DNA from 2 places in the Cohaesibacter sp. CAU 1516 genome. Region 2 is predicted to be linked to the other one. Evidence: predicted binding sites of a transcription regulator. Region 2 holds the regulator's gene; the other holds the start of a gene.
What was found. The regulator LexA, encoded in region 2, represses DNA repair genes until DNA is damaged. The targets are predictions, from matches to a motif close to TGTTCNNNNTGTGTTCNG.

Region 1: ruvC (crossover junction endodeoxyribonuclease RuvC) is a predicted target of LexA. The motif match lies at 4,467-4,484, and genes of this name have one in related genera.

Annotation. Positions count from the first base shown of each region.
Region 1 is NZ_VANT01000010.1:29,257-40,849, forward strand. Features, by position in the region: gene FDK21_RS18530 (DUF4164 family protein) at 157-438, shown strand; gene FDK21_RS18535 (cell division protein ZapA) at 466-825, shown strand; RNA gene ssrS (6S RNA) at 878-1,038, shown strand; gene FDK21_RS18545 (5-formyltetrahydrofolate cyclo-ligase) at 1,217-1,807, shown strand; gene FDK21_RS18550 (TIGR00282 family metallophosphoesterase) at 1,941-2,768, shown strand; gene FDK21_RS18555 (YebC/PmpR family DNA-binding transcriptional regulator) at 2,897-3,646, shown strand; gene FDK21_RS18560 (LysE family translocator) at 3,729-4,361, opposite strand; gene ruvC (crossover junction endodeoxyribonuclease RuvC) at 4,507-5,010, shown strand; gene ruvA (Holliday junction branch migration protein RuvA) at 5,046-5,663, shown strand; gene ruvB (Holliday junction branch migration DNA helicase RuvB) at 5,663-6,721, shown strand; gene ybgC (tol-pal system-associated acyl-CoA thioesterase) at 6,705-7,163, shown strand; gene tolQ (protein TolQ) at 7,495-8,205, shown strand; gene tolR (protein TolR) at 8,209-8,661, shown strand; gene FDK21_RS18595 (cell envelope biogenesis protein TolA) at 8,662-9,597, shown strand; gene tolB (Tol-Pal system beta propeller repeat protein TolB) at 9,772-11,064, shown strand; gene pal (peptidoglycan-associated lipoprotein Pal) at 11,281-11,593, shown strand, end outside.
Region 2 is NZ_VANT01000001.1:1,124,599-1,136,191, reverse strand. Features, by position in the region: gene FDK21_RS05220 (peptidoglycan-binding domain-containing protein) at 1-1,208, opposite strand, end outside; gene FDK21_RS05215 (curli assembly protein CsgF) at 1,675-1,875, shown strand; gene FDK21_RS05210 (SH3 domain-containing protein) at 1,968-2,648, shown strand; gene FDK21_RS05205 (adenosylcobinamide amidohydrolase) at 2,783-3,475, shown strand; gene lexA (transcriptional repressor LexA) at 3,653-4,366, shown strand; gene FDK21_RS05195 (ComEC/Rec2 family competence protein) at 4,559-7,087, opposite strand; gene gltX (glutamate--tRNA ligase) at 7,247-8,668, shown strand; gene gltA (citrate synthase) at 9,098-10,387, shown strand; gene lpxB (lipid-A-disaccharide synthase) at 10,510-11,593, opposite strand, start outside.

The DNA.
Region 1 (11,593 bases), on a different contig from region 2:
CTAAAGCAGGCCAGAATGCCAGTCCGTTTGACCCTGCCTGACAAAGAGGGGGGGCACAATCGGGATTGGGCTGCGGACCCCTTGCTGTGGCGAGTGGCGGTGGCGAGTGGCAATGCAAGTGAGAGTTTTTCGTGTTGGGGGAAGGTTGGGGGAAGTATGTCTGAAAGACCAGCGGTTCAGGACGCCTTGGTGCGGCTTGAGCAGGCGATTGCGTCCCTCGAGCGGGCGGTTGACAAAAGGCAGGATAAGGCTTTGTCTCTCAATGCCTTGCAGGGCGATTTGAAGCGGATGAGCAAGGAGCGCGAAACTTTGACGCAATCTTTGAAATCCGCCCAATCGCGATCAGAGCGCCTTGAAGGTGCAAATGAAGAAGTGTCCCGACGACTGGTCTCCGCAATGGAATCAGTTCGGGCCGTTCTGGATCAGCATGGTGGCTGATCTGTGAAGGGATGACCGGAGAAGGCTATGGTTCAGGTCAGTGTCAGTATCAATGGTCGCGCCTATCGCATGGCGTGCGAAGACGGACAGGAAGACCATCTGCTGTCGCTGGCGCGCCGGTTTGACGAGTTGATTGATCAGTTGAAAGAGAATTTCGGCGAAATTGGTGATCAGCGCCTGACGGTGATGGCCGGGATCATGGCGATGGACCAACTGGCCGAGTTGGACGGCCGGGTCAAGCATCTGGATCAGGAGGTCTCGGCGCTGAGGGAAGCCCGGTCGGCTGTTCAGGTCAAGAATGAAGGCGATCAGGAGCAGTTGGCGCACCGAATCGACAAGGCCGCCGAGCAGTTGGAGCGCTTGTCACACTTATTGCTGGAAAGCTGAAAATCTTGTCGCAGTGGGCTGGAATTCCCACCGCCCTTCCTATATATTCCATTGCTTGCTGCACTTCACGTGAGAAGCTACTTTTCCTCGGGGCCTTAAAGATCCGAAAGGGAGCTGGCGCTGATAGGGACCGTGGTCCTCTTCAACTGGCCCCCACCTTAACATAAGGTGTCCCAGGATCAGAAAAGCTTTAACGGTCGCTGCGGCTTCCTATTGCAAGAGCGGCTCCTTGATGAAGGGAGCCGCTCTTTTGTTTTCTGTTCGCTTCCTGTTCGTTGGCTTTTCGTATGATGACTTGGGGAGCGTGTGAATCATTGAGGCAGCGCATTGTCGCGGGGCATTCGTCATGGGATGATCATGGTGAACTCGGGGAGGACGCGGCGTGAATGAAATGCGACTGATCGACAGAAAGACGCAGTTGCGTGCCACGGTGCGGGTGCTGCGCGATGCCATGCCCCATGCGGAGCGCGCGGTGCATAGTGAACAGGCAGCCCGTCTTCTGCTTGATCAACTGGATGATGTCAAAGGGGTCATGATAGGCCTTTTCTGGCCAATTGGTTCTGAAATCGATTGCCTTGCCCTGGTTGATCCGCTGCGGTCAGCCGGAGCGGATTTGGCCTTGCCTGCGACATTGGCAAATCGTGAGATGGTGTTTCGTCAATGGCTTCCCGATTGCCCGATGGTGGATGGAGGCTATGGCACCTTCGCACCGGACCCTTCGGCCCTGATTGTCGAGCCGCAGATCCTGATCGTGCCACTGTTGGCCTTTGATCATCGCGGCAATCGGCTTGGTTACGGGGCCGGATATTATGATCGGTATATTGCCGGGCTGATTGAGGCTGAGCAAAGGCCGCAATGTTTCGGACTGGCTTTTTCATTGCAAAAACTGGACAAGGTGCCGGTTGGTCTTTATGACCTGCCTCTGGATATGATCGTGACCGAGGCCGGTATCATTCACTCCCCTGCTACGGACCCATCCTGACGCTCAATGATGCGTCGTTTGATGGATCCTCAAACGTGATCGCATCATGTCTTCTCAGTTTGTAGAGCCGTGCAGCCTCCGGGGTGGTTGCTTGGCCAAAGAAGACAGCGCGACGCGCTGAAGGCAGGACGCGATGAGACTGTTATTCATTGGGGACATTGTCGGCCGGGCCGGTCGGACGATCGTGCAGGATAAACTGCCGGGGCTGGTTGAGGCCCATGGCATCGATTTCGTTGTCATCAATGGCGAGAATTCCGCCGCCGGATTCGGTATTACAGAGACCATTGTTCAGGATCTGCTGGATGCGGGTGGCGATGTTATCACCACCGGCAATCATGCCTGGGACCAGCGCGATGCGCTGGTTTTCTGCGAGCGGCAACCTGCTTTCCTCAGGCCGGTCAATTACCCCTCCGGCGTGCCCGGCAAGGGCGCCAATCTCTATACTGCCCGCAATGGCGCCAATATCCTGGTGATGAATGCCATGGGGCGGGTCTATATGGATGCGCTGGACTGTCCCTTTGCTGCTGTCGAGAAGGAGTTGGCAGCCTGCCCGATGGGCGAGTTTGCTGATGCGATCGTGGTCGACTTTCATGCCGAGGCGACCTCGGAAAAGCAGGCCATGGGACATTTTCTCGATGGGCGGGTCAGCTTGGTGGTGGGCACCCACACTCACGTGCCAACCTCGGACTATCGGGTTTTGCCTTCTGGCACGGCCTATATGTCGGATGCGGGCATGACTGGTGACTATGATTCTGTGCTTGGCATGGAGAAGGAAGAGCCGGTACAGCGCTTCCTGCGCAAGGTTCCATCTGCGCGCTTTACGCCAGCGCTTGGTGATCCGACCCTCTGCGGAGTGGCCGTCGATATTGAGGATGGAACCGGCCTTGCCCTTGCTGTCGAGCCGTTGCGGATTGGCGGGCATCTATCCCCGCATATTCCGTCCTTCTGGGAAAAATCCTAACGAAACAGCCAGTCTTTGAAGGCTCTGGCAACAGATCGCTTGATCTTTGCTGGTCTCTTGTGGCATCACCTGCAACAAATTTGATGCGCCTTGGGCGCGATGAGACAGAATTTACGGATTTAGGGATTATGGCAGGCCATTCAAAATTCAAGAATATCATGTATCGCAAGGGTGCACAGGATGCCAAGCGGTCCAAGCTGTTCTCCAAGCTCTCCAAGGAAATCACCGTCGCGGCCAAAATGGGTGGTGGCGATCCTGATGCCAACGCCCGTTTGCGTCTGGCCATCCAGAACGCCCGCGGCCAGTCCATGCCGAAAGACAATATCGACCGCGCCATTAAAAAGGCTGAGGCCGGTGACGAGGGCAACTTTGATGAAGTGCGCTATGAAGGCTACGGCCCTGGCGGCACCGCTGTTGTCGTCGAAGCGCTGACCGACAACCGCAACCGGACCGCTTCCAACGTGCGCGCTGCTTTTTCGAAAAATGGCGGGTCTCTGGGTGAAACCGGGTCTGTGGCCTTCATGTTCGATCGCGTGGGCGAGCTGGTTTATCCTGCGGATGTTGGCGATGCGGATACTGTTCTGGAAGCTGCCATTGAGGCGGGTGCCGATGATGTCGTCAGTGATGACGAAGGCCACACCATCTATACCGCTTTTGAAGATATGATCGAAGTGGGCAAGGCACTGGAAGAATCTTTCGGCAAGGAAGCGGAATCCCAGAAAGCCATCTGGAAGCCACAGAACGAGATCGACGTTGACGCCGAGAAAGCCGCCACCATCATGAAGCTGATGAATGCGCTGGAAGATGATGACGATGTGCAGAATGTCTATTCCAACTTCTCCATGAGCGACGAAGTGATGGCCTCTCTGGAAGGCTAAGCTTTTCTGCCGGACGACTTAAAGAAAACCCCGCTTGGTTGCCAAGCGGGGTTTTGTCTTTTGTGGCACATTGGCGTGCTATTCAGTGCCCAAAGGTGCTGGTCAGGATGCGGAGACTGGCAACACCGAACAGCATGGCAAAGACTGCATCAAGGGCGCGTCTTGTCTTGCGATAGCCACTGACGACCGGGCGGCTGGCAAATATCCATGCATAGAGCTGACAGACAAGAGCGCTTTGGCTGCCAAGCAGCAGGACAACACTCATCAGGTTGGTTGGGGTGGCCTCCGCTGGCAGGCCAAGGGCATAGATTGAGCCGATGAAGAGAATGGCCTTGGGATTGGTCAAGTGAATTGCCAGCCCTTTGAGGTAGCTTTTGCCCAGACTCAGTTCTGCCGTCTCGATCGCTGGTTGCTCCAGCCCTGTTGGCGTCATGGCGGAACGCGCAGACTTCAGGGCCAGAAACAACAGATAACCGGCCCCGAAATAACGCATCACTTCAAACAGCCAGACATTGGCAGCCATCACCGCGCCCATACCCAGAGCGGCGGCCAGAGACCAGAGGAAGGATCCGGTTGACACTCCGCTGGCCAGTGCCAGACCGTGTTTGCGGCCATGGGACATTGAGGTCGCTGCAATGGCAAGTGTTGCCGGGCCGGGGCTTGCCATGGCGAGCAGGGAGGCGCCCATGATCAGAGGCAGATTGATGTCGGTCATGAAAAGATGCTTTATTGCGTTGGCGAGAAGGGTGCAAAATCCTGAAGGTGAGCGCCATTTTCTCATGGTGCCTGCAATTGTCAAATCCTGTTTGAAGTGCGACTTTGTTCTGGTATTGTTCATATTTCCGGGCTAATGAAGAGCTATGAAAGAACATCCTGTCCGAATCGTTGGTTTTGATCCCGGGCTCCGCCGTACTGGCTGGGGTGCGATTGATGTTGTCTCCAATCGGCTGATTTTTGTTGGCTCAGGGCTGATCACCTCGAATAACAAGCTTGATCTGGCGTCGCGCTTGCTGGAGTTGCATACGGGTATTTGGGGCGTGTTGGAAACATACCAGCCGCAGGAAGTCTCCGTTGAGCAGACCTTTGTCAACAAGGATGCTGCCGCCACCCTGAAGCTGGGGCAGGCGCGGGCCATTGCACTGCTGGCACCCGCGCAAAGGGGGCTGGAAGTGGCTGAATATGCACCGAACGCGGTCAAGAAGACCGTGGTTGGCGTTGGCCATGCGGACAAGAAACAGGTTCAGGTGATGGTCAAAATGCTGTTGCCAAAAGCCCATTTCGACAGCGAAGATGCCGCCGATGCGCTGGCCATTGCCATTTGTCACGCCCATCAGCGCAAACAGAAAGCCCTGAAGATCGCCTGAAGGCCGGGCTGGGATAAGAAGCGGAGAGCCGAACCATGATAGGCAAGCTGAAAGGTCTGATCGACGAATATGCCGACGGCTATGTGATTGTCGATGTGGGTGGCGTCGGTTATGAGGTCCATTGTTCTGGCCAAACCCTGCAGGCCTTGCCTTCGGTTGGTGAGGCAGCGAGTGTGCTGATCGAGACCCATGTGCGGGAAGATCAAATCAAGCTGTTTGGCTTTGCCACCACGCTGGAGCGGGACTGGTTTCGCCTGCTGACCACAGTGCAGGGGGTGGGGCAGAAGGTGGCGCTTGCCATTCTCTCGACCCTGAAGATTTCCGAATTGACCTCGGCCATTGCCTTGCAGGACAAGGCGATGGTGGCGCGCACGCCCGGCGTCGGTCCCAAGGTGGCGCAGCGCATTGTCTCTGAGTTGAAAGACAAGACGCCGTCGCTGGCGGCAACCGATGGTGCGGTTGCCAATCTGCAGGCCGAAATGGACAGTGCAGCCGCGCCCAAAGCCATGGCGGAGGCCGTCTCGGCCCTGTCCAATCTGGGATATGGGCAGCTTCAGGCAAGCGCGGCGGTTGCCACCGTCATCAAACGGGAAGGGGATGATCTGGGCACCGCAGCGCTCATTCGCCTCGCCCTGAAGGAGCTTAGCCAATGATCGGGGATGATGACCGTCTGGTTTCGGCCCAAACAACCGAGGAAGATACCGACCGGACCTTGCGGCCGCAAATGCTCGATGATTTTGTCGGGCAGGCGCAGGCACGGGCCAATCTGTCGATCTTCATTGAAGCGGCTCGCACCCGCAAGGATGCGCTTGATCATGTGCTGTTTGTCGGCCCTCCGGGGCTTGGTAAAACGACGCTGGCGCAGATTGTCAGTCGCGAGCTTGGTGTGAATTTCAAATCCACCTCCGGTCCGGTGATTGCCAAGGCAGGTGATCTGGCGGCTCTGCTGACCAATCTGGAAGAGAATGATGTTCTCTTCATCGACGAGATCCATCGGCTCAACCCGGCGGTAGAAGAAATTCTCTATCCTGCAATGGAAGATTTTCAGCTCGATCTGATCATCGGTGAGGGGCCAGCGGCCCGTTCGGTGAAGATTGATCTGGCAAAATTCACCCTTGTGGCGGCGACCACCCGGCTGGGGCTTTTGACGACGCCATTGCGTGACCGGTTCGGTATTCCGGTGCGGCTCAATTTTTATACGGTCGATGAGCTGGAATATATCGTCACCCGTGGCGCGCGCCTGATGGGCGTTGGCATCACCAAGGATGGTGCGGTTGAGATTGCGCGTCGGTCGCGTGGCACCCCGCGCATCGCCGGACGCTTGCTGCGCCGGGTGCGTGATGTGGCCATCGTGCAGGCGGGTGGCGAGATCAGCCGCGAGGTCGCAGACCGTGCCTTGAAAATGCTGGAAGTTGACAATGAGGGCCTTGACGCCCTAGACAGACGCTACCTGATCCTGATTGCCACCTCATTTGGTGGTGGGCCGGTCGGTATAGAGACCATAGCCGCGGCGCTTTCGGAACCCCGGGACGCCATTGAAGAAATCATTGAGCCTTATTTGATCCAGCAGGGTTTTATCCAGCGCACCCCGCGCGGACGCCTGCTGGCGCCTAAGGCCTTTGCCCATTTGGGTCTGGCTGTGCCTCAAAAAGACACCCCTCCGCAAATGGGACTTTTTGCTGAAGGACTGGATGATGCCGGAGCATCATGAACAAGAAAACTGGCCAGATCTTGCTGGCCGTCTCACCGATTTTGGTCACCGTCAGGTGGTGCGGGTCTATTATGAAGACACCGACTTTTCCGGGATCGTTTATCACGCCTCCTATATCCGCTTTATAGAGCGAGGCCGCTCGGATTATATCCGCCTCTTGGGCATCGAGCATTCCAAGCTTGATTCCGATGAAAACGGAGAGCGGGTGGCGCTGGCCGTGCGGCATATGGATATCAATTATCTCAAGTCCGCCCATATCGACGATATGCTGACGATTGAAACGCGAGTCGAGGCGGTCAAAGGCGCGCGCATGATCCTTGATCAGAAGATTTTGCGCGACGATGAGGTGATCTTCACGGCCCGCGTCACAGTTGTGGTGATCAACCGGGAAGGGCGACCAAGACGCCTGCCGGACAGCATGCGCAAGATATTCGGGATTTAGCCCCATGCCATGACCCGCTGCGATTTGCAGGTCGCAAGAACAGAAAAATGAAGCGAGGCTCTGATGGGGTCTCGCTTTTTTCTATGGGGAAGTGCGTAAGTGGCATTCTGTCCCCATGCGGGCAAAGTTTGGCGGCCCCGATCTGTCCGTTCACGACTATTTAATCTTTCATTAACCATAATCATGCTGTCTCGGGAAGAGAATGCAACAGGGTGTAGAGGTCTGGCGTCCCTAGTTTTGACAAAATCTGCTGACAAGACCTGTCGCAGAATAGCAATCAAAGCGCCGGACTTGTGCGAAAGAGAAACCGGCAAAGAAAGGACAAGAGACAATGGCTGATGAGGTAGTGCAAGGCGCCCTTGCAGGGGTGACGGCTGACCTGTCGCTGATCTCGTTGTTTTTGCAAGCGCATATCGTGGTCAAGCTGGTGATGATTGGTCTGATGGCTGCCTCGATCTGGTCGTGGGCGATCATCATCGACAAGTCACTGCTCTATGCGCGGACAAAGAGACAGATGGACCGTTTTGAAAAGGTATTCTGGTCCGGTCAGTCTCTTGAAGAGCTTTATCAAACCCTTTCCGGACGCCCCAATCATGCGATGGCTGCCTTGTTCGTCGCAGCAATGCGGGAATGGAAACGGTCGTTTGAAGGGCATGCCCGGTCCTTTGCCGGGCTGCCGACCCGGATCGAAAAAGTGCTCGATGTGACGCTGGCCCGTGAGGTGGATCGCCTTGAGAAACGCTTGCTGTTTCTGGCGTCTGTCGGCTCGGCAGCGCCGTTTGTTGGTTTGTTCGGCACGGTTTGGGGCATCATGAATTCGTTCCAGGGCATTGCAGCTTCAAAAAACACCTCGCTTGCGGTCGTCGCGCCGGGTATCGCCGAGGCTCTGTTCGCCACAGCCATTGGCCTGCTCGCCGCTATTCCGGCGGTGGTTGCCTATAACAAGCTGGCGTCGATTGCATCCCAGCATGCGCTTCGTTTGGAAGGTTTTGCCGATGAGTTTTCCGCCATCCTGTCCCGTCTGATGGACGAAAGGGGCTAAGTGATGGGTATGGGCTCTATGGGATCACCGGGTGGATCGCGCAGGCGCGGCGCAAGACGCGCCATGCGACACAGACCGGTTGCCGAAATCAACGTCACCCCGCTGGTCGACGTCATGCTGGTGTTGTTGATCATCTTCATGGTGGCAGCCCCGATGATGACTGTGGGCGTGCCGCTGGATTTGCCGGAATCAAGCGCCAAGCCGCTTTCCAGCCAAACTGAGCCATTGACCCTGTCGATCCGCAAGGATGGCAGTCTCTTTTTGCAGGATCAGCCAGTTGAGTTTGCCAGTCTGGTGCAAACTCTGCTTGCTGTCGCTGAGAATGGCTATGAAGAACGCATTTTCGTGCGGGCCGACCGCGAGATCGATTATGGTTCCATCATGAAGGTGATGGGGGCGATGAACCGCGCCGGTTTCAAGAAAATCGGGTTGGTCAGCACCGAGGAGCAATCCTAATTGCGCAATGTCGGCTTCATAGCATCGAGCATCGGACATGTTGTTCTGCTTGGATGGGGGCTTTTCAGTCTGCCGTCAGCGGAGCCGCATGACATCACGGAGCTGGAGATCCTGCCCATCGAGCTGGTTTCAGTGTCTGACGTGACCGATGTGCGCAAGGGCGAGAAGGATGCCAAGCCTGCTGAACAAGTGCAGGAAAAGAAGGAAAAGGCCCCGGAGCCGAAAAAGCCGGAACCCAAAAAGCCAGAGCCGAAGCCTGCGCCAAAGGCTGAGCCAAAGCCGAAGGAACCGGCTCCGGCCAAACAGCCAGAGCCGACCCCTCCGATACCAGAGCCTGCGCCAAAGCCGGAGCCACCAAAAGAACCCGAAGTTGAGCCGGAACCAAAGCCTGAGCCGCCCAAAGAGCCTGAGGTGAAGGTGGAAGAGGCCAAGCCCGAGGCGCCAAAGCCGATTGCCGCCTTGCCCAAGGTGCGGCCGCGTCCGCCCAAGAAGACACCGCCGAAAAAGCAGCGCTCCTTTGATACCGACGCTCTGAAGGCGCTTGCCAACAAGGCTGATCAATCCGCGCCAAGCGAAGCGGCGACCAGCGATCAGGATGCGTCTTTTGGATCGCGCACTGGCAATCAGGCCGCCGCGATGACCCAGAGCGAGCTGGATGCCTTGCGGGCCCAGATTTCACCTTGCTGGTCACCTCCGGTTGGTGCCGCGGATGCGTCACAATTGCGTGTCAGGATCGAGTTTGGTCTGGATCGTCAAGGCAATGTGGTCAGTGGTCCGGAGCCGGTGGAGTTTCCGGCCAACCAGTTTGGTGTGGCAGCCGTGGAAAGCGCCATGCGAGCGGTACGCCGTTGCGGACCCTATTCTAGCTTGCCGCAAGACAAATATGATGCATGGAAGCGTGTGCGTATTACATTTGACCCGCGTGAGATGTTCTAGCACGATTGGAACCGAGCCTTTGGCCTTGGCCCCAGATGTGACGTGAGACAAGACAGGATGTACAAAGAGATGAAACAGGACCCGATTTCTGCGCCCGACCAATCCGCTCAGATCTTGCCCATGTCGATTGGTCACTCCATTCGCCGGGATCACTGGACCAAACGGGTTCTTTTGATGCTGCCGGTGTTGCTGCTGGCCCTCGTCTTTCAGGGGCTGAGTGTCAAACCCAGCCATGCCTTGATCGAGATTGACATCCGGCAAGGCAATATTCAGCCGATGCCAATTGCCATCACCAGTTTCTCCGGTGTGCCGCAGGGTCAGGATATCTCCAAGGTGGTCGAGGCTGACCTTGAACGCTCCGGGCTGTTCGCCCCGGTGGATCGCAATGCCTTCATTCAGCGTGATCTGACCTCCTCGAGTGTTCCATCCTTTGCCAACTGGACGGTGATCAATGCGCAGGCGCTGGTGACGGGCACCGTGACGCAGGAAGCCGATGGTCGACTGAAAGCGGAATTTCGCCTGTGGGACGTGTTTGCTGGCAAACAGATGACCGGCCAGCAATTTTTCACCTCGCCGAAAAACTGGCGTCGTGTGGCGCATATTATCGCCGATGCGATTTATGAACGCCTGACCGGTGAGAAGGGTTACTTCGACACGCGGATCGTCTTTGTCGATGAAAGCGGGCCAAAAGACAATCGCGTCAAACGTCTGGCCATCATGGATCAGGACGGGGCCAATGTGCGCTATCTGACCGATGGTCGCAATCTGGTTTTGACGCCGCGCTTTTCGCCGACCAAGCAGGAAATCACCTATATGGCGCTGGAAGATGGCCAGCCACGGGCCTATCTGCTCGATATTGAGACCGGTCGCCGGTCCAATGTCGGCCAGTTTCCCGGCATGAGCTTCTCCTCGCGCTTCTCGCCTGACGGGCAGAGCATTGTGCTCAGCCTGCAGCAGGGGGGCGATGCCAACATTTACCGGATGGATCTGCGCAACGGCAAGATCACCCGGTTGACCAACTCCGCTTCAATCGATACCAGTCCAAGTTTTTCGCCGGACGGACGCCAGATCGCCTTCGAAAGTGATCGTGGCGGGCGCCAGCAGATTTACGTGATGAATGCCGACGGGTCGAATGTTCAGCGTATCAGCTTTGGATCCGGTAGCTATTCCACCCCGGTCTGGTCGCCGCGCGGCGATCTGATTGCCTTCACCAAGCAGTATAAGGGGCAGTTCCAGATCGGCGTGATGCAGACCGACGGATCGCGTGAGCGTATTCTGGCGGATGGCTATCACAATGAGGGGCCAACCTGGGCGCCCAATGGTCGTGTGCTGATGTTCTTCCGGGAAAGCCCCGGAGCCAATGGTGGACCCAAGCTTTATTCCATCGACCTCACAGGCCGGAATGAATATGTGGTGCCAACACCAGCCTTCGGCTCTGATCCGGCCTGGTCGCCCCTTGTGAATTGATGCGGAAAAGCAGCAATATCCAACAAAAGCAGCCGGACTGGGGCCATTCGCCTCAGTCTGGCCATGTTTGCGACAGATGTCGGGATCTCACGCAATGTGAGGGATAAGTGCCAAGAAAGACTTTGTTAACCATCTTTGCAAACCCGCAGTTAACCTAAGTTTTTCATTATAGAAGGCCAGTAAATCCACTCCTTTGGGATATGAAGGACAAGACTAATGTCAACTCGCGCAAAATTCTCCATTCGTGCCGCATTCGGTATCGCCCTGATGACGGCGCTGGCGGCTTGTTCCTCGAGCCCCGACAAGCTTGCCAATCCGGGCCTGTCTGCTGCGACGCCTGGATCCGCTCAGGATTTTGTCGTCAATGTCGGTGATCGTGTCTTCTTTGATACGGACAGTTCCGATCTGAACACCTCGGCTCAGGCAACCCTCGACAAACAGGCCCTTTGGCTGCAGCAATATGGCAATTACCGCATTGCCATCGAAGGCCATGCCGATGAACGCGGCACCCGTGAATATAACATCGCGC
Region 2 (11,593 bases):
AGCGCCACACCACCGGTGCCATTGCTATACTGACTGGCAAAGCCGATGGCATAGGGTTCGGGCTGAGCCCGCCAGCTGTCATCACGCTCTTTGACGAAGCGCAGCACCTCAGCCCGCCGCGCCTTGGTCACCTTGGAAAAATCGAACGAGCCGACACGCTCCCCACGCTGGGCAAGGATCATCGAACCATCAGGCCCAAAAGCAATATCAGTAATCTCAAGCGGAGGAACTCCGTCCGGCAGGATCAGTTCTTTGCGGGCATCAAACAGGAAGCCGCCATCACCGGGCGCAATACCAACCGACCAGATCTCCGGCCCGTCAGCCACGGCATAAAAGAGCCGCCCCTCATGGGCAGCCAAGCCCCAGACCCGTCGTTCTGCAGGGGCGAAGTGCCAACTCTCCGGATCCTCAACATCAAAGCTGGGATCACGAATATCAAGACGCGCCGTGCCTTCATGGGAGACCTTCGGCAGCCCGGCCAGAGACCGCGCTGTGGTTCCGTGGTCAAAGGCCTCGAGCACATTGCCATCCATATCAAGGCGGAAAATCATCCCCGTTTCCAGATCGGAGACGAAAAGTTGCTGGCTCTGTTTGTCAAAGGCAATATTGCCAAGGGCAGGCCCAGCATTGGCTTTGCCCGCCAGCTTGATCGAGGCAAACAGCGAGACTTCTCCGCTCACGCCATCCACTTTCCAGACGCTGCCCGGCGCATTGTCCGGGTTCGGTCCAAACAGCCCTTCCATAAAACGGGCATCAGCTCGCCCGGTCAGCAGCTTGTCTTCCTGCCCGTCTCCATTCTGGTCCGCACCGGAGATCGGAAGACCATAAGCTGACGTCGCCGTCAGATAAAGGCTGGGCGCCTCTGCGTCATCCAGTGCTATACCGAAAATCTGCCCGACCGCTCCGGCTGGAATTGTGACATAAGCGGGTCGTTTGGCTTCTTTGCCTTCAAACGCCCCCAAACCATCAACCGGAAAGACGGAGACCGAGGCTCCTTCGAGATTGATAAAGCCGTCCCCGCTTTCATTGGTGCCCGAAAAGCCAGACATCACAAGGCTCGGCCCCTTGAGAAATCTGTCATTTCCTGCCAACTGGCTGCCTTGAGTCCCAACCGTCACGGTTAAATCTTCGGGCACAGCGACCGGATCACGCGCCTTTGCTCCGGTGGAAACGATCGTCATGCCGAGAAGGAATGACGCAAGTGTCATCCAGCGCGACGCTCTATAGCAACTGATAATACACATTCGATATTGCTCCCCTCATCAGGCATCCTCACAACTGGTCAAACCAGCCCTGCCTGTTTGCGCTCCGAACAAGCGAAATATTGCCCCGGATCGCACCACACGCACGCATTGTACCATTCGATAGAGGCAGAATGAGGCAGCAAGCCAGAAAAAGACAAACTCTGGCAGTCATCCACCGCAAGTAGGCTAGTTTTGGCCTTTTCATGCGCTCCAGACCGTCAACCGTTGCAAGAAAATCACGCCCTAACCACAATCTGTAATTTATTAGATTGACTAGATACAACCAGTACACTAACAATCCTTTCAGTTGTATACAAAATTTAATTCAACTTATACGAATTACGCCTCATCAGGCCAGACTTAAGTGACCAATGACAGGCAATTCCAGAGCGGACTGCCATCCAGAGTGTCATTGACCGGGGGAAAAACAGTGAAAAGACTTTTCGTTCTTGTCGGCATTCTCGCCGCAACTGGCCCCGTCGGGGCCGCCGAACTGACCTACACGCCGGTCAACCCATCCTTCGGGGGCAACGCGTTGAACTCATCACACCTAATTTCAACCGCCAATGCCCAACGCACGGCGACTGCAACACCACGACCATCACCCAATCGGGTTACTCCAACGACCTGAACAGCGTCACGCAAACCAACACCGGCGATGATGACAACAGCATCACCGCAACGATCATTGGTGGCAACAATGGCTCGACCTATATTGGCGGTGTGAGAGAAACGCTCGACGGCTATGCAGCGAATGTGGGGGTTACCAACGGCGAGCTCATTCAGAACGGCACCGGCAACACGATTGAGCTGAATGTCAATGGCGAAGGGCAGTGTATTTTGTCTTTCTCAGCCACAGGGCAAGACGCGCTCTATCCCATCAAGCCGCAAAACTGCATCAATCAGTTGGCAAGCATTCGCGGCTGGACGCTGAAAAACAATCAGTTGATCTTCGTTGACGACAAAAAACTCCCTCTGGCAGCGGTAGGTGGCAACCAACAGCGCATTTCCGGAAGGTTCCTGCAAAGTGGAATGCCCCTCATTCTGGAAAAGGCAGCTTTGGCACAACAGGTCACAGCCTCCAGAAAGGCTATTCGCTGTTCCTATCTCGGCTATGGCCAAACCTGCGCCAAACCGCGACAATTCGCCCCCCCAGCGATGGGCACCGACGGAACAGCCGACATCAAGGCACTGGTCAATCTCAACGTCCGCAGCGAGCCCCGCAACAATGCCACGGTCAAAGCAGTCCTCAAACCGGAGAGTTGTGTCAAGGCAACCTTCTGCAGTCTCGCTTCTGACGGTCTTTGGTGTCGCATCAAACTCAATGATGGCATCGGTTGGATCAAGAAACAGGCCGTCAGGCAGAAGCAATGGCCGATCCTGACCTTCGTCAATGGCTGCTGACAGGCCGGGCAGCACCTTTGAGCCAATCGACGGGCGCAATCGAGTCATCTAAGAAGGGGAAATAAGGCAATCCGGGTAAACATACTTGCTTCTCGGTCGAGCCGACCGTCCCTTTCATAGATGATTGACGCCCCGTGACAAATCCAGCCTCTCCCCTTGCTTCCATCACACTCGCCTGCCCTTGGCTGACGATCCAGTTTTCCCGCACCATGCGTGTGTTGAGTTGGGCCATCGACCGCCCCGGCCTTGTCGAGGCCGACCGTATCCTGTGGCGAGAAGTCAAGAACCATGATCTGCCGGTTGACCTGGACGTGCGCACATGGCTGCAGCATGAGCAGGACAAAAACGGTTTCACCAATGCAGTCACGATGCTCACCTCACGCAGCATCACTCGATATGAGATTGCGTCTGCAGAAGTGGACGAGGTATCAGCGCTGTGTGTCGCAACCGTCGGTTTGTCGAACGCAGAACGGATCGGCGTGCGGGTTGATCATCAGGACAAGGACTGGGGTACCATCAACATTGCCGTGCTGCTTAGCGAAGGCCTGACCGAAGCCGCCATGCTCGAAGCCAGTTCGATTGCCACCCAAGCCCGGACAGCGGCCATTTGCGACGCGCACTATGCGATCCCGACCGGCCTTGCGACAGGCACAGGAACGGATTGCATCGCCATTGCCGCCCCCATCGGCGACACTTGCTTTGCCGGCCTTCATACGGCCATTGGCGAAGCCATCGGCAAGTCTGTCTATGACGCAATCGCCAAGGCTGTTGCCGACTGGATTATGGAAAATGATCCCGCCAACAAAGGCACAAAGGCTGTGTCCTGACTGGCACCCTCCCACCTTGAACAGCAGCGCAAGGCAAGAAACCGCGGTTACATGCGACGAATGCAGAATTTCCCCTTGCGGAACACAGAGGGAACAGATATGGTTTGTTCGTGATTTGTGCCACAGATGTCTCGCTTGATTCTCAGCCGGGCATTTTGCTTCAGACAGGAGACAGCAATGCTTACGCGAAAACAGCATGAACTTCTGATGTTCATCAACGAGCGCATCAAGGAAACCGGCGTTCCTCCTTCCTTCGACGAAATGAAAGATGCCCTCGATCTGCGTTCCAAATCCGGCATTCATCGCCTGATCACGGCGCTGGAAGAAAGAGGCTTCATCCGCCGCCTGCCCAACCGCGCTCGCGCACTCGAAGTGCTCAAGCTGCCAGAAGCGAACAGCCCTACTCTTCATTCCGCCACCCGTGGTTTCTCACCCTCCGTCGTAGAGGGCGGTTTGGGCAAGAAGAAAACCCCTCCCGCCAGCAAACCGGTTGCCGACGAACAAAGCAGCGGCGTCTCTGTCCCTGTCATGGGCCGCATTGCTGCCGGTGTTCCCATTTCCGCAATCCAGCATCAGTCTCACACCATTTCCGTGCCTGTTGACATGCTGCGCGGTGGCGAGCATTTCGCGCTTGAGGTGCGCGGCGATTCCATGATCGAAGCGGGCATTCTTGATGGCGATACCGTCGTGATCAAGAAGTCCGACGATGCGGTCTCCGGAGATATCGTTGTCGCACTTGTTGATGATGAAGAGGCAACCTTGAAGCGCCTGCGCAAGAAAGGCGGCTCCATCGCACTGGAGGCAGCAAACCCGGCCTATGAAACCCGGATATTCGGACCGGATCGTGTTCGGGTGCAGGGCAAGCTTGTTGGCCTAATGCGTCAATACTAATCGCGGCTGGTTCGATCGCCTCAAAGCAATCAACACAATAGGCCACCCAAATCCTTTGGCGAGCCCAGTTTGGGAGGCCAAAGGCCCGCAGGGCATCACGGTGTCTAATTCGATATCGCGGTTGCTGAATGCCACCGTTGATCAAGACACCTATGGCGCGATGACCAAGTAAGCGTCATTGCCAAATATGTGTCATTGCCAAGGGCGACGCCCCGCGATGAAGGATGCAACTTCGTGCAGCTCCCAGTGATGGCTTGCCGCAGTGCCATCATAAGTCGTTATTGGCCGTCTCGCTGCTGTATCCTTGGCGTTCGACACAGAGCTTTTGCCGCTTTTGTCCACGACAGGTCTTGCAATCTGCTCAAACCAGACAAAACGGCCCCCCCCCTCTGCCAACTCATCCGGTCCAATGCGATGGCGAGGTCCCGCACATGCGGCAGGAATAGGTAGCTTCGAGACGATGATGTCGTGCGTGGCACACTCTTCGTCAAAGGCAGACGCCTTGCGCACCAGACCAATCGAAAGCGCTGTCGGACGACCATCCGCCCGATGGAGACCAGCAGCAAAACAAGCAAGCCGGTCACATCCCGCCTTGGGCACCTTGCCCTCTTCCTCATGGCGTGTTGTCACACGCACAGCAGCGCGTAGCCCTGAAGTATTCCGTTCGCCTTCGGCATGAGGGTCGTCTTCTGCTCGGTTTGCGGCCAGCAAGCGGGCATCACCGTCAAAATGCAACAAAGAGGCAAAATCAATCGTGACGCGTTTCGAGCCGATCTGATGCCATCTCTGGTCTGTGCCTCGATAGGCCACCCTTGTGCCATTGCCAGAAATCCAGAGATCGGCAGGCACGACCAGATGCCAGACCAGCAGAGCGGCCCCAATCGGAGCAAGCGCCAGCCAAGCAAGCCCACCACGGTGGATGGCATAGGCCGCAATCGCCAGTACAAACAGCCACAAGACCATACCCTGCCCACTGACCACCAACAGCTGTTCATCTGTATGCTCGGCAATCCAACGCGCAGATGCAATCACCCGCTCCAGTCCCCAGCCGACCAGAGGCAATGTCAGCGCCTGCAACCCAACGGGCACCAGTGCGACGGAAACCAGCCCAAACGGCATGACAATCAGACTGATGATCGGCATCACCATCAAGTTGGCAATCAGGCCCAGGGGAGCCATCTGCTGGAAATGGGCAATGGAAAAGGGCAACACAGCGACACCCGCAATCAGGGAAGTTGCGCCGATTCCGCCGATCCAGCGCACCGCCGTGCGTATCAGCGCCATCCAGTGCAGGCCGGACGCGTGATATTGCGTTCCCCTGTCTTCCTGCTTTACCCGATAAGCAATGCGCATCACCCGTATTCGGTCATAGGAGGCGATCAGTGCAGCGGTGGCAGCAAAGGACATTTGCATGCCCGCCTCAACCATTGAATAGGGCTGAAAGAGGATCACCGCAATCAGGGCCAATGCCAGATTATGCAGGGTCAGTGCCGGACGCCCCAATATGATTGCGATCAGAAAAATCGCCATCATCAGAAAAGCCCGGATCGTCGCAACCGACCCACCCGACAGAACCAGATAGCTTGCAGCACAAATAAGGGCGATGGCCGCAGCCCATTGTCGGATCGGATATGACAAGGCCAAATGCGGCACCAAGGCAAACAGGGCCCGCACGCCCCAAAAGATCGACATGGAAACAAGCGCCATATGCAGCCCTGAAATGGCAAGTATATGCGCCAGACCACTCTGCCTGAGAGCTTCTTTCACATCACTGGCCAGATAGTCTCGCTTGCCGACTGCCAATGCTATGGCAAGGCCTCCGGCCTCCCCTTCTATCCGCTCCAAAATCTGCGTGGCGATCGCACTTCTCTTGCTTTCGATCCCGTGCCGCGCCCCATCCCACCATGCCACAACACCCGTATCCTGCGCCTTTGGCAGCCGCTCAATCTTGCGCCCCATATAGCCTTGCCCGCCGATCGAACGCGCCCAGAGATAGCGGGCATAATCAAAGGCACCGGGATAGGAAGGCCGTTGCAGCGGCTGCAATCTGGCCCATAACCGGATCCGCTCCCCCACCGCAAAACGCTCCCCCAACGCCTTGCGCACCAGCAGCAGACGCTGTGGCAACGGATCGGTTCCAATCCGGTCAATCGTCTCCACGCGGAGTGTCCAGCGTTCATCTTTGCGACCGTTCCGCTGCCGATAGTCGATATGATCAATCACCCCTGTGATCGCGCTGGATAGCTCTCTCTGCAAGACTGGGGTGGCCGCAAACTGCCCGTGATAACTGGCAACAGACAGGCCGGACAGCGCTGAGATGGCCAGCAGAAGAACAAAATCCACCAGCCCCTTTCTGGCCCGCCGCCATCCCCATAGAGCGCTTGCCAGCATCAAAGTTACCACAATCATGAAACTGGGCTCATCCGGCAGCGAGTAATAGGCCCCGGCACCAAACGCCATCGCCAGTGTGCACCAAAGAAAGCGGGCATTCCGGCACGCGCAATCGTCCCGCCAGCTTGCCGCCAGCTGCAGGCCTAGCGCCTCTATCATCAGATAGAGCCGCATCCAGATCCCGACAGTTGACAGAGAAGACGAAACGCGCATGTTGCCCACCGCTGCCCGCTGTTCAAGCGGCATCTCAGGCGTCAGCAGGTCCTCGAACTTCCCTTCAGACGACAGGACAGCCCTCTTTTCCCCTTTTTCCGCGCTTCCGGCACCCATGAGGCCTTTCACCCCGATATCAAGCTGTGTTAGATCCTTGGCAAATCACAATGCCGGTGACCGAACCCTTCCGGTTGATGCGCCCTCTTCTTCGCGGCGTCACAACCAACCTCAACCACCGGTTTACCTTATCCCGAATGACAGGTTATTGATAGCATTATGTGTTCTGAGGTTGTAACGCGCTTCGCACCATCGCCCACCGGGTATCTGCATATCGGCGGCGCCCGCACCGCTTTGTTCAACTGGCTGTTTGCCAAGGCCAACGGCGGCAAGATGCTGCTGCGCATTGAAGACACCGACCGTGAACGGTCCACTGACGCTGCCATTGACGCGATCATTGCCGGCATGGACTGGATGGGCCTGTCGCCCGAAGGCGAGCCGATCTCGCAATATTCCCGTGTTGAGCGTCACCGCGAAATCGTTGAGCAGCTGCTGGCAGAGGGCAAGGCCTATCGCTGCTATTGCTCGCCTGATGAGCTGACCGAGATGCGGGAAAAGGCGCGCGCCGAAAAACGCCCACCGCGCTATGATGGCACCTGGCGCGACCGCGACCCGTCCGAAGCCCCCAAAGGGATCAAGCCAGCCATTCGCATCAAGGCACCGCTCGAAGGCGAAACCGTCATTGAAGACAAAGTGCAAGGCACCGTTCGTTTCCCCAACAAGGACCTTGATGACATGATCATCATGCGTTCAGACGGCAATCCGACATACAATCTGGCCGTCGTTGTTGACGATCATGATATGGGCATCACCCACATCATCCGTGGCGATGATCACCTGACCAACGCCGCCCGCCAGACACTCGTTTATCAGGCGCTTGGCTGGCACACGCCAATCATGGCGCATATTCCGCTGATCCATGGCCCCGACGGTGCCAAACTTTCCAAACGTCACGGCGCACTGGGTGTTGAAGCCTATCGCGATATGGGCTACCTGCCTGAAGGCATGCGCAACTATCTTGTGCGCCTTGGCTGGGCTCATGGTGACGATGAAGTCATGACCACCGAACAAATGATTGAATGGTTCGGCTTTGACGGCATGAACAAGGCGGCGGCCCGGTTCGACTTTAAGAAGCTGGAAAATCTCAACGGCATCCATATGCGCAATGCCGATGATGCCGCCCTTTACGATCAGTTGATTGGCTTGTTGCCGCATCTCGAAGACGGTCAGGCCATGCTCGACCTGATTGATGAGGCCAAGAAGAGCCAGATCATGATGGCCATGCCAAGTGTCAAGGAGCGGGCCAAAACTCTGCTTGATCTGAAAGCGGGCCTCGCTTTCCTGTTCGACACGCGTCCGCTGGCAATGGAAGAGAAGGCCGCCAAGCTGCTGACCGATGAAGCCAAGGCGATGTTGGGCGATCTGCTGCCACGACTCGATGGCCTTGAAGAATGGAGCCTTGAAAGCACCGACGCCGTTGTTCGCGCCTTTGCGGAAGCCAAAGAGCTCAAACTTGGCAAAGTTGCTCAGCCCTTGCGGGCAGCTTTGACTGGCCGGTCCACCTCGCCGGGTATTTTTGATGTGCTGGTTGTGCTGGGCAAGGAAGAGTCTGTGGCTCGCCTGAAGGACCAGACTGCCTGACATCACGAACAATTGTGCACCACTATTTGCAGGGCCGGGCTTCATGCCGCGGCCCTGCTTTCATATATAGGAAGCACAAATGATAATGTTCTAGGCAAAAGCCCTCCAAAAGTTGATTCCCGGAGCCAAGTGCCCGTCCCATTTCAGATTTTGGAAACGGGAAAAAAACTTTACCAACTCACATTCTCTATCAGAATGTAACAATGCCTTACAAAATAGAGATCATACTATGGTAGAATAAACTACTGAAATTTATGAATTTTTCCCAATTCTCCGCAATAACACGCATGGAACAGACCTTGCAGATCAGGGAAAAATCATATACCGAAAGCACAGTTCCTTTGTTGCCTCGGAGGGTCAGCTGCGCCCAGACGCACCCTTTCATTCCGATTGCAACAGAAATTGTTTTCTAAATTTGGGAGTAGCCGAATGAGTGACAACAAAGCAACATTGAACGTTGGCGATAAGAGCTGGGAATTCCCAATCCATAGCGGGACCATTGGCCCGGATGTAATCGACGTTTCCAAGCTCTATGCCCAAACTGGCATGTTCACCTATGATCCAGGCTTCACATCGACAGCCTCTTGTGAATCCGAGATCACCTATATTGATGGCGACAAAGGCATCTTGCTGTATCGTGGCTATCCAATTGAACAGCTTGCTGAACAGGGCGACTTCTTGGAGACCTGCTTCCTGCTGCTGTATGGCCACCTGCCAACGGCGGCTGAAAAGCTCGACTTTGACACCCGTGTGACCCGTCACACCATGGTGCACGAGCAGATGAGCAAATTCTACACCGGTTTCCGCCGTGACTCGCACCCGATGGCCATTCTCGTTGGCGTGATTGGCGCTCTGTCGGCCTTCTATCACGACTCCACCGACATCACCGATCCGCATCACCGCATGGTTGCCTCCCTGCGCATGATTGCCAAGGTGCCGACCCTTGCTGCCATGGCTTACAAATACACCATTGGTCAGCCATTCGTATATCCGCGCAACGATCTGGACTATGCAGCCAACTTCCTGCATATGTGCTTCTCCGTGCCAGCCGAGCAATATAACGTGAATCCGGTTCTGGCCCGCGCCATGGACCGCATCTTCACGCTGCATGCGGACCATGAGCAGAATGCTTCCACCTCCACCGTTCGCTTGGCCGGTTCTTCCGGTGCCAACCCGTTCGGTTGTATCGCTGCCGGTATCGCCTGTCTCTGGGGTCCTGCCCATGGTGGCGCCAACGAAGCAGCGCTGAACATGCTGCACGAAATCGGCACCCCTGATCGCGTGGACGAGTTTGTCCGTCGCGCCAAGGACAAGGACGATCCGTTCCGCCTGATGGGCTTTGGTCACCGCGTTTACAAAAACTACGACCCACGCGCCCGCATCATGCAGAGCACCTGTCACGAAGTGCTCAATGAACTTGGCATCAAGGACGATCCGACCCTCGAAGTCGCGATGGCTCTGGAAAAAATCGCTCTCAATGATGAATATTTCATCGAGAAGAAACTCTATCCAAACATCGACTTCTATTCCGGCATCACCCTGCGCGCCCTTGGCTTCCCTGCAGAGATGTTCACCGTGCTTTTCGCTCTGGCCCGTACCGTTGGCTGGATTGCACAGTGGAAAGAAATGGTCGAAGATCCATCCCAGCGCATCGGTCGCCCACGTCAGCTCTTCTCTGGCGCAACGGCACGCGACTACGAGGCCATCGACAAGCGCTAAGAACGCTTATGCATCAACGGAAAAGGCTCCCATTCGGGAGCCTTTTTTGTATCCACTGCCATGCAACAGGACTGACCTATTTGGCACCCAAGTGGTTGAAAAACCGGATGCAAACCGTTGATCTATTTGGCAAGATGGTCCAGCACAATCCGCGCCACCTGTCCGCTCGGCGTGCCTTCGGGCAATTGCATACGCTCATCCAGCAGCTGCAAGGCGGCCATTTGAGCTGCCCGCTCCTGGCTGTCGGACAACAGCGGGAGCAGATGCGCCGCCAGCGTGTCCGCATTGGCATCCTCATCCAGAAATTCCGGAATCGCATTGTGGCCAAGCACCAGATTGGTCAGCACGAAGGAATGGGCCTTGAACAGAAATTTGAGCTTCCCCATAAGCCAATCGACTTTATAGGCCACAACCATCGGAATGCCTGCGAGCCCCAGCTCCAGCGTCACGGTGCCAGAGGCGGCCAAAGCTGCATGCGCCTGACGGAAGGCCGCGAACTTCGCCGCTTCTCCCTCCACGATCTCTGGCGCAACGGTCCAGTCTTGCAACCCCTCATCAATCAGACTGCGCAAATGACTGACCGCAGGCAAGATCACCCGTAGATTGGGATGCTGCGCCTTGGCTTGTGCCACCACAGCCCCGAATTCAACCATCAGGCGACTCACCTCACTGCGCCTTGATCCCGGCAGCACCAGCAACACCGGCGCGTCCAGCGGCCCTCTCTCGCCCTCAGACGGCCGCAACACATCCAGCCGTTCAATCAGAGGATGGCCAACATAGGAACAGGCGGGTCCACCAAGATCCTTATGGGCTTGCACTTCGAACGGCAGCAGAGCCAGCACATGGTCGACATAACGGGCCATTTTTTTGGCGCGTCCCGGGCGCCAGGCCCAGACACTGGGAGATACATAATTGACAATTGGCAAATCCGGACGCTGTTTGCGCACGCGTTTTGCAACGGCATGGGTAAATTCCGGACTGTCAATGATCAACAAAAGGTCCGGCTTGGTTGCCAGAATATCGGCAACCACCTCCATGCCACGTCGGTGCAATGCAGGATATTGCTTGATGATGTTGACCAGACCCATGACCGCGATGTCTTGCAGCGGAAACAGGCTTTTGAGCCCTTCGGCCTGCATGCGTTCACCAGCCAGCCCGGCAAAGGCAATCTGCCCCCCAGTGGCTGACTTGAGCGCCAAGACCGCA